One region of the Streptomyces sp. NPDC001549 genome, then DNA from elsewhere that is predicted to be linked to it. Evidence: riboswitches for the same ligand, from Rfam matches in the RefSeq annotation. Region 1 holds a riboswitch; each other region holds the start of a gene.

Region 1 (5,887 bases):
CCCGGCATGCACCCCGGGGACCTGGTCGTCGCCGAGGAGACCCGGGACCCGCAGGGAACCGTCACCTGCACCGGCAGCGCCCTGCTCGCCGAGGCACTGACCCGGGCCGCGCCGGGCCGGACCGTGCACACCGGCGCGCTGACCGGATCCGACCACGTCGTCCGCGGCCAGGAGCGCGCGCAGCTGCGCGCCACCGGCGCCATCGCGGTCGACATGGAGTCCGCGGCCACCCTGTGGACCGCCACCCGGGGCGGTGGCCGTCCGGTTGCGGCCGTCCGGGTGATCGTGGACGCTCCGGAGCACGAGCTCGTCCGTATCGGCACGGTTCGCGGGGGAATATCGGCCTTCCGTGTCCTGCGTGCCGTACTGCCCGCGTTTCATGAATGGCACCGTTCGTTGCTGCTCCCCAGGAGGTGAGCCAGATGGCCATGCCGCTGCGCCAGTCCATCAGGGTCGGGACGTATCTTCTCGAACAGAAGCTCCGCAAGCGCGAGAAGTTCCCGCTGATCGTCGAACTGGAACCGCTCTACGCCTGCAACCTGGCCTGCGAGGGGTGCGGGAAGATCCAGCACCCGGCCGGGGTGCTCAAGCAGCGCATGCCGGTCGCCCAGGCGGTCGGCGCCGTGCTGGAGTCCGGTGCGCCCATGGTGTCCATCGCGGGCGGCGAGCCCTTGATGCACCCGCAGATCCACGAGATCGTCCGGCAGTTGGTGGCGAGGCGGAAGTATGTATTCCTCTGCACCAACGCGATGCTGCTGCGCAAGAAGATCGAGAAGTTCACCCCCTCCCCGTATTTCGCCTTCGCCGTGCACATCGACGGTCTGCGCGAACGCCACGACGAGTCGGTGGCCAAGGAAGGCGTCTTCGACGAGGCGGTCGCCGCCATCAAGGAGGCGAAGAAGCGCGGGTTCCGGGTGACCACCAACTCCACCTTCTTCAACACCGACACCCCGCAGACGATCATCGAGGTACTCAACTACCTCAATGACGACCTCCAGGTCGACGAAATGATGATCTCGCCCGCCTATGCCTACGAAAAGGCCCCCGACCAGGAGCACTTCCTGGGCGTCGACCAGACCCGAGAACTCTTCAGGAAGGCCTTCGCAGGCGGCAACCGGCGGCGCTGGCGGCTCAACCACTCACCGCTCTTCCTGGACTTCCTGGAAGGAAAGGTCGATTTCCCCTGCACGGCCTGGGCCATTCCGAATTACTCCCTCTTCGGCTGGCAGCGCCCCTGCTATCTGATGAGCGACGGCTACGTACCGACGTACCGCGAGCTCATCAACGACACCGACTGGGACAAGTACGGCCGCGGAAAGGACCCGCGCTGCGCGAACTGCATGGCGCACTGCGGCTACGAGCCCACCGCCGTCCTCGCCACCATGGGCTCCCTCAAGGAATCCCTGCGCGCGGCCCGGGAGACCATCGCAAGCAACCGGGGCAAGTCGGCATGACCGGGCAGCCACAGGAGGAAGGGGGCGGCCGGGGCAAGGGCTTCGACCTCGGCGCCCTGCTGGCCGAGCGCGGCGCGGAGCGGTACGAGCTGCACGCCCGGCACCTCAACCACCAGCTGCCCCGCATGCTGCACACCATCGGCTTCGACAAGGTCTACGAGCGGGCCGAGGGTGCCCACTTCTGGGACGCGGAGGGCAACGACTACCTGGACATGCTGGCCGGGTTCGGAGTGATGGGCCTGGGCCGGCACCACCCGGTCGTCCGCCGCGCCCTGCACGACGTCCTGGACGCCCAGCTCGCCGACCTGACCCGGTTCGACTGCCAGCCGCTGCCCGGGCTGCTGGCCGAGAAGCTGCTCTCGTACAGCCCGCACCTGGAGCGGGTCTTCTTCGGCAACAGCGGCACCGAGGCGGTGGAGACGGCCCTGAAGTTCGCCCGGTACGCCACCGGGCGCCCCAGGATCCTCTACTGCGACCACGCCTTCCACGGGCTGACCACCGGCTCCCTCTCGGTGAACGGGGAGGGCGGCTTCCGCGACGGCTTCGCACCGCTGCTCCCCGACACGAAGATCGCGCTCGGGGACCTCGCGGCCCTGGAGCGCGAGCTGAAGCGCGGGGACGTGGCCGCCTTCGTCGTGGAGCCGATCCAGGGCAAGGGGGTCCTGGCCGCCCCGCCCGGATTCCTGCTCGCCGCGCAGGAGATGCTGCACCGGCGGGGGGCGCTGCTGATCGCGGACGAGGTGCAGACCGGCCTCGGACGTACCGGCGACTTCTACGCGTACCAGCATGAGCCGGGCGTGGAACCGGACCTGGTGTGCGTGGCGAAGGCGCTGTCGGGCGGATACGTCCCGGTCGGCGCGACCCTGGGCAAGGACTGGATCTTCAAGAAGGTCTACTCGTCCATGGACCGGGTGCTCGTGCACTCCGCGAGCTTCGGTTCCAACGCCCAGGCCATGGCGGCGGGCCTCGCGGTCCTGTCCGTCATGGAGGACGAGGAGGTCGTGGCGAACGCCCGGGCCATGGGCGACCTGCTGCGCGGGCGGCTTGCCGCGCTGGTGGACGAGTACGAGCTGCTGCACGAGGTGCGGGGGCGCGGGCTGATGATCGGCATCGAGTTCGGCCGGCCGTCCTCGCTGGGCCTGCGCAGCCGGTGGACCATGCTGCAGGCGGCCCGCAAGGGGCTCTTCGCGCAGATGGTCGTGGTGCCGCTGCTGCAGAAGCACCGGATCCTCACCCAGGTCTCCGGGGACCACCTGGAGGTGATCAAGCTGATCCCGCCGCTGATCGTGGACGAGGCGGACGTGGACCGGTTCGTCGGGGCCTTCCGTGAGGTCATGGACGAGGCGCACGGCGGGTCCGGGCTGATCTGGGACTTCGGCCGGACCCTGGTGAAGCAGGCCGTCGCCACGCGCTGACGGCCCGCCCGCCCCGTGGGGGACCGGTCCCCGCCCTCCCGCCCCCGTCAGACGAGGAGCCGGTCCCGCAGCCGGTCGAGGGTCTCGGGCGTCAGCCCGAGGCCCTCCGCCAGGTAGCGGTCCACCTCGCCCCAGATCTCGTCGATGGTGTCGAAGGCGGCCACCAAGTACTCGGCGCGGGCGTCGAAGAGCGGCGCGAGCAGCTCCATCACCTCGGGGGAGCGGGCGCCCTCCGACTCGTCGGTGCGGCGCACGCGGTAGCGGCGGTGCGGGGCGTTCGACTCCAGGTAGTCCGCCACGATCGCCTCGCGCTCGACGCCCAGCGCGAGCAGGGTGACGGCGATCGACAGGCCGGCCCGGTCCTTGCCGGCCGCGCAGTGCATCAGCGCGGGGACGCTGTCCTCGGCGAGGGCGTGCACGACCCGGCTGTGCTCGGCCGTGCGCTGCCGGATGATCCCGCGGTACGAGTTCGACATCCGGGCCGCGGCCTTGCCGTCGCCCAGGAGCTCGCGCAGCTGCACGAGGTCGCCGTCGCGGACCAGCCGCCAGAACTCCCGGCCGTCGGCCGGGTCCGAGAGCGGGATGTTGACGTTCCGCACGCCCTGCAGCTCGACGTCCGGACCCTCCAGCGCGTGGTCGGCGACGTTGCGGAAGTCGAAGATGGTGTGGAGGCCGAGCGAGGCGAGGAACTCTGCGTCGCTTTCAGTGGCATGCGCAAGATGTCCGCTTCGGAACAGTCGTCCCGTCCTGACCGTTCGGCCGTCAGAAGTCGGCAATCCGCCCACATCGCGGAAATTGCGCACTCCGGACAGCTCCGGCTCCTGTATCTGCTGGGTCAAAGCAACTCCTTCGCCACGTCGTGGGCCCTCTGTCCGAATTGCACTGCTTGGCGCCAACTTGCCATATCCGGAGGCGAGATCGGGCGCGTCCCCGTGAGCCAGATCATACGGTGACCGTGAGTGCCTGATCGCTAAAGGCGAATGGCCCCGTCGGGGCGGCTGTTGGCGGCGGGAAATGGACGGAGGGTGACGGTAATTCCGTCGGTCCCTCATGCCTGTTATTCCGTCAGGGAATTCACGGCTTGTTCCGTGTGGCCGCAAGGGATTACCTTCGCGATCGATCCGGGTGGACCGCCAAATCCTGCCGCCTCCCGGAAAACGCATCCGACCTATTCGCGCGGCAGGAGCGGGGGAACCAGGCAAGCCGCCGACCCGGAGATCCTTTCGCCGGGACGGCTCGGGGTGAAGTCGTGCGTGTCCCGTACATGTACGGCCGGACATCTCCAGTCCGAACCCGACAGCTCACCTCGCAGGCGCCGGAGAGGAATTTGTCATGCCTGGTAAGGGTAAGCACCGCCGTCCCAAGTCCCTTTCCCTTTCCCGCGGTTTCGCCGTCGCCGGAACCGGTGGCGCGGCCCTCGCGCTGCCGCTGATCGGTGCCGCCGGCGCCCAGGCGGCCGGTGCCCCGGCCGCCGCCCCCGCGGTGACCCCCGCGGTGACCCCCGCGGTGACCCCCGCGGTGGCCCCGCAGGCCCCCGTCGCTCTGCAGGCGGCCCCCGTCGCCGCCGTGCAGGCCGCACCGACCGTCTACACCGTCGTGCCGGGCGACTACCTCTCCAAGATCGCCGCCGAGCGCCACCTGTCCGGCGGCTGGGAGCAGCTGTACGCCGACAACCGCGAGGCCGTCGGCGGCAACCCGTCGCTGATCCACCCGGGCCTGAAGCTGAACCTCGGCGGTCCCGCCGAGCCGGCTCCGGCCGAGGCGGAGGCCGAGGCCGCCCCGGCCCCCGAGGCCGACGCCGAGCCGGCCGCGCCGAAGCCGGTCCGCAAGCAGGCCGAGCAGGCCGCCCCGGCGCAGCGGGAAGCCGCCGCTGAGTCCCAGGCCGAGGCCCCCGCCGCCGCGCCGCAGTCCGCCGGCGGCTTCGTGGCCCCGGTCGGCGGCGGCGTCTCCACCCAGTACAAGGTCGCCGGCAGCATGTGGTCCTCCGGCTACCACACCGGCGTCGACTTCATCGCGAGCTCCGGCACCACCGTCAAGGCCGTCGGCGCGGGCACCGTGGTCTCCGCCGGCTGGAGCGGCTCGTACGGCAATGAGATCGTCATCCGGCACGCGGACGGCAAGTACTCCCAGTACGCCCACCTGTCCCAGCTCTCCGTCTCCTCCGGCCAGAGCGTCACCGCCGGGCAGGCCATCGGCCTCTCCGGCTCCACCGGCAACTCGACCGGTCCCCACCTCCACTTCGAGATCCGTACGACCCCGTCCTACGGCTCGGACATGGACCCGATCGCCTACCTCCGCTCCAAGGGCGCGAGCCTCTGACGGCACCCGCCGCCGGAGCACCGACACGCGTGAGGCCGGGACCCGAGGGGGGTCCCGGCCTCGCGTGTACTTATTCCTTATCCCTCGCGTGGTATAGATCACGGTCCGTCAACCCCTCATTACGTTGGCGTAGGTTGGTTACGGGAGTGAAGGATGGGTTCTCGTGGCAGCGACGACGACGAAACTCAAGACCATCGGCTCGTACGCGGCGATCGGGGACAGCTTCACCGAGGGCGTGGGGGACCCGGGACCCGGGGATTCTTTTCTCGGCTGGGCGGACCGGCTCGCCGTGCTCCTGGCCGATCAGCGCGAAGAGCATGACTTCCGGTATGCGAATCTGGCGGTGCGGGGGAAGCTCCTCGACCAGATCGTGGCCGACCAGCTTCCGAGAGCCAAGGCCCTCGCACCGGACCTGGTGACCTTCTGCGCGGGCGGCAACGACATCATCCGGCCGGGCACCGACCCGGACGACGTGGCGGAGCGGTTCGAGGCGGCCGTGGCCGACCTCACCGGGTCCGTGGGCCAGGTCATGATCACCACGGGCTTCGACACGCGCGGCGTACCGGTGCTCAAGCACCTCCGCGGCAAGGTGGCGACCTACAGCGCGCACGTCCGCGCCATCGCCGACCGCTACGACTGCCCGGTGCTCGACCTCTGGTCGCTGAAGTCCGTACAGGACCGGCGGGCCTGGGACACGGA
Region 2 (5,887 bases), on a different contig from region 1:
GCTTCTGCTGGTAGCCGGCGTCCGTGAAGACTTTGATCATCTTGGTGTTGGCGGGCAGCACCTCGGCGGCGAACCGCCGGATGCCGCGCTCCCGGGCGACCGCGCCGATGTGTTCGAGGAGGGCGGAGGCGACCCCGCGGCCCTGGTGGGCGTCCTGGACGAGGAAGGCGACCTCGGCCTCGTCGGCGGGCCCGGAGGCGGGCCGGCCGTCGGCGCCGATGCGGTCGTAGCGGACTGTGCCGATGAACTCCCCGCCGATGGTCGCGGCGAGCCCGACCCGGTCCACGTAGTCGTGGTGCGTGAAGCGGTGCACGTCGCGGTCGGAGAGCCGGGGGTAGGGGGCGAAGAACCGGTAGTACTTCGACTCGTCCGAGACCTGCTCGTAGAAGCTGACGAGCCGGCCCGCGTCCTCGGTGGTGATGGGCCTGATCCGGGCGGTGCCGCCGTCGCGCAGGACGACATCGGCTTCCCAGTGGGCCGGGTACGAGGGGTCCGACTCGATGGTCATGGGCCTACCTTACGGCCGGATCAGGCCGTGGAGCGCTCGCGCGGCGCTGAGGCAGTACGGGACGAATCAGTGCAAGCTGGGGAAGGCCGAACGGCGGAAAATTCAGGCCGGAGGCAGGTCCGAGCATTCCGGACGTCATGAGAGACTGGTCTAGACAACCGTAAGAACCTGAAGGGCATCACCATGGCAGAGCGCCGCGTCAACGTCGGCTGGGCCGAGGGCCTGCACGCTCGTCCCGCCTCGATCTTCGTCCGTGCGACGACCGCTTCCGGCGTCCCGGTGACCATCGCGAAGTCCGGCGGCGACCCCGTCAACGCCGCCTCCATGCTGGCGGTCCTGGGCCTCGGCGCCCAGGGCGGCGAGGAGATCGTCCTCGCCTCCGAGGCCGAGGGTGCGGACGCCGCGCTCGACCGCCTCGCGAAGCTGGTGGCCGAGGGTCTCGAGGAGCTCCCCGAGACCGTCTGACCCTTCGGGTTCGACCTCACGCGCGAAGCCGCGGCCCCCGTCCGGGGGGCCGCGGCTTCGTCGTTCGCGTACGGGGCCCTGCCGCGCGGCGGGCCCGCCCGATGCGGGCACGCCGCGGAACCGCAGCCCTCGCGGGTGGCGGACTCCGAAGAAATCCCGTTCGGCAGGGAAAAGGCTCGCCGGAATCCGGCGCGCACGCCGAATTCAGCTCCGCGGGAATTCCGCACGGCGAATTGATCCGACACGGAACGGACCGGCCGCCGGACAGCGAATTCATGCGATCCCGCCCTTTGTATACGGCTCCTGTTAATGCCGGCCGCTCGACATGTTTACGGCAGGTTGCGAAGTGCTCACCGCCGGGCGGAGCCGCAGCCGGTGCGCCCCCGCCGCCCGGTCGACGTGGACCGCGGTCAGCGCCCGTGCCCGTTCGGCGTCGCCGCGCGCCACCGCGTCCACGATCGCCCCGTGCTCCGCCCAGGACTCCACGGGCCGGGCCGGCGCCTCCACCACGTACATCCACGCGATCTTGTGCCGCATCTGTGTGAGCAGCGCGATCAGCCCGGGGCTGCCGGAGGACTGGGCGAGCGTCTCGTGGAACCAGCCGCCCAGGGACCGCAGGTCCTCGCCCTGGCCCCGCCTGGCCCGCTCCTGCCCCAGCCTGACCAGCCCGCGCAGCACCTTGAGGTGCGCGTCGGTGCGCCGCCGGGCGGCTCTCGCGGCAGCCAGCGGCTCCAGGAGCATCCGCAGCTCGAGCAGGTCCGTGGCCTCCTGCTCGGTCGGCTCGGCCACGCAGGCCCCCGCGTGGCGCCGCGTGGTCACGAACCCCTCGGACTCCAGGGTCCGCAGGGCCTCGCGCACCGGGACGCGCGAGACCCCGTACCGGCGGGCCAGCACCTCCTCGGTCAGCCGGCCGCCCGGCTCGAACACCCCGGAGACGATGTCGTCGCGGATTGCTGTGCATACCGCGTGCGCAGGAATACGCAAGACCGAACCTCCGCCTATTTCCGACTACCAGTCATTGCACGCACATGCGTGCGCTGCGACTCTATTGCAACACACGATAATTTCCGAGAGCGGCCAGAAATACGAAACATTTGCACAAAGACGCAACACACAAAGACCCCGGCTCGGGGAGCCGGGGTCTTCGGTGAAGCGGTGCGCCAGGCGGGGTCAGAGGCTGACGCCGTGCGAGCGCAGGTACGCGATCGGGTCGATGTCCGAGCCGTACTGCGAGCCTGTGCGGGCCTCGAAGTGCAGGTGCGGGCCGCTGGAGTTGCCGGTGGAGCCCGACAGGCCGATCTGCTGGCCCGGGATGACCTGCTGGCCGACGGAGACGCTCAGCGAGGTCATGTGCCCGTACTGGGTGTAGGTGCCGTCGTTGTGCTTGATGACGACGTTGTTGCCGTACGCGCCGCCCCAGCCGGCCTCGACGACGGTGCCGACGCCCACCGCGTGGACCGAGGTGCCGGAGGCGGCGTGGAAGTCGATGCCCGTGTGGCTGCCGGAGGACCACATGCCGCCGCCCGCGTGGTACTGCGTGCTGACGTACGAGCCGTCCACCGGGGCGACGAAGGTGTTGAGGCGCTTGCGCTCCTCCTCGCGGGCGGCGCGCTCGGCGGCATCGCGCTCGGCCTTCGCCTTGGCCTCGGCGAGGCGCTTGGCCTCCGCGGCCCGCTGCTTCGCGTCGGCCTCGGCCTGCGCCTTGACGGCGTCCTGCTCGGCGCCGCGGTGCTGGGACTCGGCCTGGTCGGCGATGTCGCCCGCGAGGTCCTCGGCGACGACCACGGCGCCCAGGCCGCTGTCCTGGCCGATGTTGCTGCTGTGGTTGTCCGCGGCGAAGGCCGGGGCGGCGAGCGAGCCGACCACACCCGTGGTGGCGATCGCGGCGATACCGGCGTAACCGGCGGTCTTCTTGCTCAGACGGCTGGAGCCACGGTGCTTACCGGTACCAGCGGGACGACTGCCAAACGCCATGAAGGGTTTGATCCTTTCCTTCCTTCTCGCCTACCGGGTTAGCTGACGGGTTCGGAGCAGGAAGGTCTCCTACGGATCTCCTCTTGCGAGGGGGTCCGATTCACCCCAGGGACTCATGTGGGTCCCCGGCTCCCCAGGCTCGCGCCTGACGGGGACTCGGCGATCACTGTCCGGTGCCGCGGGTGCGGCGGGCACAACTGACGGACAGCACGGCCGACGCTAGGCGGATCATCAGTCAATCGCCAAACAGACACGGCTTTTTGTTGCGTACGCCACACCACATAAAAGCAACCTCACCATTAAACGGACAAAAGGGGTTCCGGTGACCAAGTCACCAGAACCCCTTGCTGAAACCTTCAGCCGGCCCTCAATGAGCCGTCATCCGCCGGTCAGTTGGAGACGACCGTGACCTCTCCGATCCCAAGAGCCCGCACGGGCTCCTCGATCAGCGCCGCGTCGCCCACCAGGACGGTGACCAGCCGGTCCGCGGGGAAGGCCTTGACGACCGCCGTGGTCGCCTCCACCGTGCCCGTTTCGGCGAGCTGCGCGTACAACTGCGCCTGGTAGTCGTCCGGCAGCTCCTGCTCGACCTGGTCGGCGAGGGTGCCCGCGACCGAGGCCGCCGTCTCGAACTTCAGCGGGGCCACGCCCACCAGGTTCTGCACGGCGACATCGCGTTCGGCGTCGGTCAGACCGCCCTCCGCGAGGGTGCGCAGCACCTTCCAGAGGTCCTCCAGCGCCGGTCCGGTGTTCGGGGTGTCCACCGAGCCGCTGATGGCGAGCATCGAGGCGCCCTTGCCGTCCGCGGTGGAGCGCAGCACCTGGCCGAAGGCGCGCACGCCGTAGGTGTACCCCTTCTCCTCGCGCAGCACCTTGTCCAGGCGCGAGGTGAGGGTGCCGCCCAGGCAGTACGTGCCCAGCACCTGGGCCGCCCACACCCGGTCGTGGCGGTCCGCCCCGATCCGGCCGATCAGCAGCTGCGTCTGGACCGCGCCGGGCCGGTCCACGATGACCACGCGGCCGGTGTCGTCGGCGGTCACCGGCGGCACCGGGAGCGCGGCGGCGGTGTTGCCCGTCCAGGTGCCCAGGGTGTCCGCGAGCACGGCGTCCAGGTCGATGCCGGTCAGGTCGCCGACGACCACCGCGGTGGCGGTGGCGGGGCGTACGTGGGCCTCGTAGAAGGCGCGTACGGCGGCGGAGTCGATCCGGGCGACCGTCTCCTCGGTGCCCTGGCGCGGCCGGGACATCCGCAGGGTGGCCGGGAAGAGCTCCTTGGAGAGCTGCTTGGCGGCGCGGCGCTGCGGGTTGGCCAGCTCGTGCGGGATCTCGTCGAGCCGGTTGCGCACCAGCCGGTCGACCTCGGCGTCGGCGAAGGCGGGGGCGCGCAGCGCCTCGGCGAGCAGGCCCAGCGCCTTGGGCAGCCGGGAGGCCGGGACCTCCAGCGAGACCCGCAGGCCCGGGTGGTCGGCGTGCGCGTCCAGGGTGGCGCCGCAGCGCTCCAGCTCGGCCGCGAACTCCTCGGCGGAGTGCTTGTCGGTGCCCTCGGAGAACGCCCGCGCCATGATGGTCGCCACGCCGTCCAGGCCCTCGGGCTCAGCGTCGAGCGGGGCGGCGAGGTTGACCTCGACCGCGACGACCTGCTGGCCCGGCCGGTGGCAGCGCAGCAGGGTCAGCCCGTTGGACAGCTGCCCGCGGTCGGGGGCCGGGAAGGCCCACGGCTGCGGCTCGCCGGCCTGCGGGCGCGGGTGGAAGGTCATCGTGACGGCTGCCGTGTCGCTCACTGCTCCGCCCCCTCGTTCTCGTCGGAGTCGTCGGACTCGGCGTGCTGGTCGGACTCGTCGGCCGCGAGCGGCTCGTAGACGAGCACCGCGCGGTTGTCCGGGCGCAGCCTGGCCGCGGCCACGGCCTGCACCTCCTCGGCGGTGACGTCGAGGACGCGCTGGACGGCGGTCAGCGCCAGCTGCGGGTCGCCGAACAGCACCGCGAAGCGGCACAGTTCGTCGGCGCGGCCGGCCACCGTGCTCAGCCGGTCCAGCCACTCGCGCTCCAGCTGCGCCTGGGCGCGCTCCATCTCCTCGGCCGTCGGGCCCTCGGCGGCGAACCGCGCGAGCTCCTCGTCCACGGCCGCCTCGATGGCGGGGATCTCGACCCCGCTGGAGGTCTTGACGTCCAGCCAGCCCAGGGAGGGCGCCCCGGCCAGGCGCAGCATGCCGAAGCCGGCCGCGACGGCGGTCTGGTCGCGGCGTACCAGCCGGTTGTGCAGCAGCGAGGACTCGCCGCCGCCCAGGATGGTCAGCGCCACGTCGGCGGCGTCGCACTCACGGGTGCCGTCGTGCGGCAGCCGGTAGGCGGCCATCAGCGCACGCGCCGGGACCTCCTCGACGATCTCCTCGCGCAGCTGCTCCCCGATGATGTCGGGCAGCGAGCCGTCGCGGGGCGGCTGCTTGCCGTCGTGCGCGGGGATGGTGCCGAAGTACTTCTCGACCCAGGCGAGCGTCCGCTCGGGGTCGATGTCCCCGACGACCGAGAGCACCGCGTTGTTGGGCGCGTAGTACGTACGGAAGAAGGTGCGCGCGTCCTCCAGGGAGGCGGCGTCCAGGTCGGCCATGGAGCCGATCGGGGTGTGGTGGTACGGGTGGCCCTCGGGGTAGGCCAGGGCGGTGAGCCGCTCGAAGGCCGTACCGTACGGAACGTTGTCGTACCGCTGGCGGCGCTCGTTCTTGACGACGTCGCGCTGGTTCTCCATGGACTCGTCATCCAGGGCGGCCAGCAGAGACCCCATCCGGTCCGCTTCCAGCCAGAGCGCGAGCTCCAGCTGGTGGGTCGGCATCGTCTCGAAGTAGTTGGTGCGCTCGAAGCTGGTGGTCCCGTTGAGGGAACCGCCGGCGCCCTGGACCAGTTCGAAGTGCCCGTTGCCGGGAACGCTCGCCGACCCCTGGA
Region 3 (5,887 bases), on a different contig from region 1:
CGGTGGCGTGTCAGGCCGTGGGATGGCCTTGCCGCCTAGAGCCTAACCGGATCCGGGCACTGGGCCGCCCGACCGCCCGGACCCTGGGACGAAAAAGGGACCGAATACCCCTCTTCCGGGACATAGGTCGCTTGATCATCGGCCTTCGGGGGCCGCACGCAGCACCGCCCGGCGCGTGGGGCACGCGCCGGGCGGTGGGAATCCTGCACGGGGTCAGCTGACGCCGCGTACAAGTTTCTGCGGCTTTTGCCGCAATGTTCAGCTGAGCTTCAGCTTCTGACCCGGGAAGATCAGGTCGGCGTCCGAGACGATGTCCTTGTTCAGCTCGAAGAGCTTCTGCCAGCCGCCCTTGACGCCGTTGGCCTCGGCGATGGTGCCCAGGGTGTCGCCCGGCTTGACCTCGTACGAGCCGTTGCCGGTCTTCGGCGCGGCCGGAGCCTCGGCACGCTCGGAGCGGGTGGTCGGAGCCTCGGGGCGCTTGGTCTCCTTCGGCGCGGCCTTGGTCTCGGTCTTCGGCTTCTCGGCCTTCGGCTTCGGCTGCGGCTTGGACTGCGGCTTCGACGCCGGGGCCTCGGAGCCGCCACCGGTGAAGGAGGAGTTCGACAGGCCCTTGCCACAGGACGGCCAGGCGCCCTTGCCCTGGCTCTTGAGGACCTTCTCCGCGACCGCTATCTGCTGCGACTTGGAGGCCTGGTTGGCCTGCGGGGCGTACGACTTGCCACCGAACCCGGCCCACGTGGAGGGCGAGAACTGCAGACCGCCGTAGTAGCCGTTGCCCGTGTTGATGGCCCAGTTGCCACCGGACTCGCACTGCGCGACCTTGTCCCACTCGGACGCGGTGGCGGCGCTGGCGGTGCCCGCGGCCATCAGGGGGGCGGCCACGGCCACACCGGCGACACCGGCGAGCGTGACGATCCGGACAGACCGCTCGATTGCAGTACCGCGACGGTGCTTGCCCTTGCCGGAAAGCAGCATGGAGTTTCTCCTCACCGACGCCTACGAGGTGAGCTGTCGGGTTCGGGCGAGTGAGTTGCCCGGCCGTGCGACCTAGCGCACGTCTTAACCCCAAGCCGGTGGCGTGACCGTCTCTCAACGGCCGCTCCCGGCACCTACCTTGGTTCCCCCGCTCCTGCCTTCGGCGCTTGACGCGACGACTGTTCCCCCCGTCCGCCGGCAGGATTCGGCGATGCGGTCGAAGGAGCTCGCGGTGGCGAGCGATTCAGAAGGTAGACAGGTCTCTCCCCGATGTTCAACGAGGAACATCGGGGAGAAACGGCCCCTACTTGCGCTCCCCGCAGGGGCGTTTGCGCAGGTGAGGGCGGGGTTTGCGGAAGCCCCGAGGCGGGACACGCCAGTTGACCGGAAGAGACACATGTCTCACTTACAGAAATCCGACATTCGACTCTTTCCGGGTAACTGAACTGTCCTTATTGCGCGGTTAGATCCAGGTTCTGACCGGGCTTGATGAGGTCGGCGTCCTCACCGATGACCTTCTCATTGGCCTGGTAGAGACCGTTCCAGCCCCCCTTTACGCCCTTGGCAACCGCGATGGTCGCCAGGCTGTCGCCCGCCTGGACCGTGTAGGTGGGGTCCGACGCGGCATCAGACGGGGCCGTCGGCACGGCCTCCGGCGCACCGCGGTGCTTGCCATTGCCCTGGACAGGAGTGGTGCCGGTGGTCTGCGGGACCTCCGGGGCCGCGGGGGCCTTCGGGTCGACCGGGGGCAGTCCCGGCGTGACGGGCGAGGTGGTGGGCGTGGTCGGGTCCACCGGCAGCGTCGGCGCCGTCGGGTCGACGGGGGTCGGCGTGCCGGTCGGACCGCCAGGCAGGACCGGAGCCGTCGGGTCGACCGGAGGAGTCGTCGGGATGTCCGGCGCGGGCATGACGGGCAGTCCGATGGACGGCGCGTCGGGAATCAGGAACGGAGTGCTGGACGGGCTCGGAGCCGGGGCCGGGGTCGGCGACCCGTAGTCCGTGGACGGCTTGCCGCCCTTGGTGGACGGAACGGCGTCGTCCGGGCGGGACGGCGCGGGGGCGAGCGGGCCCTGACCACCGGGCAGACCGGGGTCCACCTTCGCGGCGGGGCTCTCCCGGACCAGACCGGCCGAGGCCGCGCACAGCGGCCACGCCTGCGGTCCCGTCGAGCCCAGCACCCGCTCGGCCACGGCGATCTGCTGGGATCGGCTCGCCAGGTCGGGGCGCTCGGCGAAGTCGAGCCCGCCGGCGCCCTGCCACTCCTCCTGGGTGAACTGGAGTCCGCCGTAGGCGCCACTGCCGAAGTTCGCGCTCCACGAGCCGCCGCTCTCGCACTCGGCGACCTTGTCCCACGTGGACGTGTCGGCGGCGGTGGCGCTGGTGGCGGCCAACAGCGGCATGGCCAGCGCAGAGCCAGTGACTCCGGCTGTGACAACCAGCGCGGGGACCTGGCGGGGGCGTCTGTGACGGCCGTTCCCGGAGAGCATGAGGGATCACCTTTCGCATATAACAGCGGGGTAACGGCAGAACCTAGCGGGGTTCGAACGATTGTCACAAGTTCAAGCGGGATCTGACTTTTAATCAGGATCCGCGCAAGTGTTTTGAGCCGCGAATCGGACGGGAAGAGTACGTAGCCCTCGCATGATCAACCCCCCGCGCCAGCGCAGGTCTTGGGATGGAACAGCAAGTTCCAGATCAGGCAGACGCGTCAGCAAAGTCGCGAGCGCGGTCTGTCCTTCGAGCCGGGCGAGCGGCGCACCCACGCAGTAGTGGATGCCGTGCCCGTACCCGAGGTGCTGGTTGTCGGTCCGGGAGAGGTCGAGGGTGTCCGGGTCCGCGAAGCGCTCCGGATCCCGGTCGGCGGCCGCGAGGACGACCAGGACCGGATCGCCGGCCTCGATCCGCATGCCGCCGAGGGTCAGCGGCTCGGTGGCGAACCGCCAGGTCGCCAGCTCCACCGGGCCGTCGTAGCGCAGCAGTTCCTCGACCCCGGTGGCCAGCAGTCCGCTCTCCCCGGCGGCGAGGGAGAGCTGGAGGCGCTCGCGCTGCCCGGGGTTCATGAAGAGGGAGTGGACCCCGTTGCCGATGAGGTTCACGGTGGTCTCGAAACCGGCGAAAAGCAGGATGAAGGCCATGGCGGTGGCCTCGCCCTCCGTCAGATGGTCGCCGTGATCGCTCGCCCGGATCAGGTCGGAGATCAGATCGTCGCCCAGATCATCCCTTTTGCGGTGAATGAGTTCACCGAGGTAGGTCCGCATCTGCTTGACCGACCGGGCGACCCCGCCGCGCGGACCGCCACCGTGGCGGATCATCATGCCGGCCCAGTCACGGAAGTCGTCCTGGTCCTCGCGCGGTACCCCGAGCATCTCGCAGATGGCGTAGATGGGGAGCGGGAAGGCGAACTCGTGAATGAGATCAGCCTCACCTTTCCCCGCGAACCCGTCGATCAGGTGGTCGGTGAGCGCCTGCACCCGGGGGGCGAACTCGGCGACCCTGCGCGGGGTGAAGGCCTTCGACACCAGCCGCCGCAGCCGGGTGTGGTCCGGTGGGTCGATGTTGAGCAGGTGCGTCATCAGCTCCGCCTTGCGCTCCCCCGGGATCCCGGTCTTGCCCTTGGCGTGCGCGGGCTCCGCGTGGTGCGCCGGATTCTTGCTCAGCCGCTGGTCGGCGAGGGCCTGGCGGGCGTCGGCGTACCGGGTGACGAGCCATGCCTCGACCCCGCTGGGCAGCTTGGTGCGGTGCACCGGGGAGTGCTCGCGCAGCCAGGCGTAGGCCGGGTAGGGGTCGGTCGCGAACTCCCAGTCGAAGAGGGTGGGGCCCTCGGCGGCAGGGGTGTCGGCGGGAGTGTCCGCGGGGGTTTCGGCGGGGATTCCGGAGGTCTGATCGTGCACCTGATGACCGTATCCCGGCGCCGAACCCCCATCCGATATGACTGGTTCGTCGCGGCTGTCCGTAGATCGTCCATCCCTTGACCTGAACTTCGCCGGCATTCCTACTTTCGGTTTTGTGGATGTCAGGATCTTGAAAAGCAGTTTCGCGGTGGTGGAGAGACGAGCCGAGCACGCCGTCAAGTTCTTCTACACCCACCTCTTCTGGCACAACCCCGGAGTCCGCGCCCTCTTCCCGGACTCCCTCCACGACATGGAACGCCAGCGGGACCGGCTCTTCGCCGCGCTCACCCACGTGATCGCCCACCTCGGCGACGAGACCCTCGGCCCCTACCTGCGCGACCTGGGACGCGACCACCGCAAGTTCCTGGTCCGCCCCGAGCACTACGCGGCCGTCGGCGCCAGCCTGCTCGCCGCACTCGCGGAGACCTCCGGCGAGGCCTGGACCCCACCCGTCGAGAAGGCCTGGGCCGAGGCCTACCAGGTGATGGCCGACGCGATGACGGCCGGCGCCGACGCGAGCGAGGGCCCGCCGTGGTGGGACGCGGAGGTCGTGCGCCACCTCCAGTACGGACCGGACATAGGCGTCCTGACGCTGCGGCCGCACGCTCCCTTCCCCTATCTCCCCGGCCAGTACACGAGCGTGAGCAGCGAACGGGTCCCGACGACCTGGCGCACCTACTCCATCGGCAACGCCCCCCGCCCCGACGGCACCGTCGACCTGCACGTCAGCCGGGTCGACCGGGGGCGGCTGAGCACCGCCCTGGTCCGCGAGACCCGGCCGGGCGACGTACTGCGGCTCGGCGCCGCCGGCGGGCAGCTGACCTTCCGCCGCGAGGACCGCCCGGTCAGCCTGATCGCCGCCGGCACCGGGTGGGCGCCCATCCGGGCCCTGCTGGAGGACCTCGCGGAGCATCCTCACGATCAGGACGTACGGCTCTTCGTGGTGGCCCGGGACGGCGCGCACCTCTACGACCGCCCGCTCATCGACGCGTACGCCGCCCGCTGCGGCTGGCTCGCCGTCACCTACATCACGCCCGCGCCCGGGCAGCACCGCAACCAGGCCACCGGCCGGCTGGCGACCGCGCTGGGCAACCGGGGGCTGTGGCCGGACCAGGACGTCTACCTCAGCGGTCCGCCGCAGTTCATCGACGAGACCGCCCATCTCCTCCAGGAGCTGGGCGCCCGCCCCGGCCGCCTCTTCCACGACGCCGTCCCGGCCCGCGGCCACGGGTACGGGGAGCGCCCGCTGGGATTCGGCGAGTGGTTCCTGGAACCCCCGGCGCCCCACTGGCTCGACCCCTCGGCCCGCGCGCCGAGGACGTACTGAAGGAGCAGTGAAGGAGTAAGGAGTGCCTGCGGGCGACCTAGGGGTGTCCTGCCGAGCCCGGCCTGATCGGCAAGACACCCGCTGGTCGCCTACTCGCCCGGCTCCGCCAGGCCCTCGGCCGCCCGGATCGCGTCCCGGTAGGCGCGGGCCGCCGCGCGCAGCGCGGTCTCGGGGTCGGTCCCCGCCGCCTCGGCGCGTGCCGCGAGCTCCAGCAGCTCGTACCCGATGCCCTCGCCGCGGGGCAGTTCCACGGCCACGCCGCCCGCCCGGGCCCGGCCCGCGAGCTTGGCGGCGAGCGCCAGGCCGGGCTGGCTCACCGGGATCCCGTCGGTGACCGACTCCCGCCGCTTCTCCACCGCCTTGGTGCGCTGCCAGTGCGCGTTGACGTCCTCCGGGGTCTCGGCCTCCGCGTCGCCGAAGACGTGCGGGTGCCGGTGGATCAGCTTTGTGACGAGCGCCCCGGCCACGTCGTCGATGGAGAAGGCCTCGTCGGGATCCTCGTGCTCCTCGGAGATCCGGGCGTGGAAGACCACCTGGAGCAGCACGTCGCCGAGCTCCTCGCGCAGTTCCTCCCGGTCCCCGTCCTCGATGGCCTCGACCAGCTCGTACGCCTCCTCGATCGCGTACTTGGCCAGGCCCCGGTGGGTCTGCCGGGAGGTCCACGGGCATTCGCGCCGGACCCGGTCCATCACCT

What was found. Region 1 has a riboswitch for cyclic di-AMP ahead of ACFY04_RS20650 (LysM peptidoglycan-binding domain-containing M23 family metallopeptidase). Riboswitches for the same ligand answer to the same signal wherever they lie in the genome.
Positions count from the first base shown of each region.
Region 2: linked by a shared signal. The riboswitch ahead of ACFY04_RS26950 (M23 family metallopeptidase) and the one ahead of ACFY04_RS20650 (LysM peptidoglycan-binding domain-containing M23 family metallopeptidase) in region 1 are both predicted to bind cyclic di-AMP.
Region 3: linked by a shared signal. The riboswitch ahead of ACFY04_RS38545 (transglycosylase family protein) and the one ahead of ACFY04_RS20650 (LysM peptidoglycan-binding domain-containing M23 family metallopeptidase) in region 1 are both predicted to bind cyclic di-AMP.

Region 1 covers NZ_JBIAVJ010000012.1:31,337-37,223, reverse strand. The annotation lists gene ACFY04_RS20670 (1-hydroxy-2-methyl-2-butenyl 4-diphosphate reductase) at 1-417, shown strand, start outside; gene hpnH (adenosyl-hopene transferase HpnH) at 423-1,454, shown strand; gene ACFY04_RS20660 (aspartate aminotransferase family protein) at 1,451-2,869, shown strand; gene ACFY04_RS20655 (tyrosine-protein phosphatase) at 2,917-3,708, opposite strand; cyclic di-AMP (ydaO/yuaA leader) riboswitch at 4,001-4,199, shown strand; gene ACFY04_RS20650 (LysM peptidoglycan-binding domain-containing M23 family metallopeptidase) at 4,202-5,188, shown strand; gene ACFY04_RS20645 (SGNH/GDSL hydrolase family protein) at 5,352-5,887, shown strand, end outside.
Region 2 covers NZ_JBIAVJ010000018.1:131,045-136,931, reverse strand. The annotation lists gene ACFY04_RS26965 (GNAT family N-acetyltransferase) at 1-508, opposite strand, end outside; gene ACFY04_RS26960 (HPr family phosphocarrier protein) at 692-973, shown strand; gene ACFY04_RS26955 (GntR family transcriptional regulator) at 1,280-1,957, opposite strand; gene ACFY04_RS26950 (M23 family metallopeptidase) at 2,144-2,947, opposite strand; cyclic di-AMP (ydaO/yuaA leader) riboswitch at 2,960-3,119, opposite strand; gene ACFY04_RS26945 (pitrilysin family protein) at 3,337-4,704, opposite strand; gene ACFY04_RS26940 (M16 family metallopeptidase) at 4,725-5,887, opposite strand, start outside.
Region 3 covers NZ_JBIAVJ010000035.1:72,775-78,661, forward strand. The annotation lists gene ACFY04_RS38545 (transglycosylase family protein) at 259-975, opposite strand; cyclic di-AMP (ydaO/yuaA leader) riboswitch at 979-1,151, opposite strand; gene ACFY04_RS38550 (transglycosylase family protein) at 1,428-2,375, opposite strand; gene ACFY04_RS38555 (cytochrome P450) at 2,553-3,866, opposite strand; gene ACFY04_RS38560 (globin domain-containing protein) at 3,997-5,193, shown strand; gene ACFY04_RS38565 (nucleoside triphosphate pyrophosphohydrolase) at 5,283-5,887, opposite strand, start outside.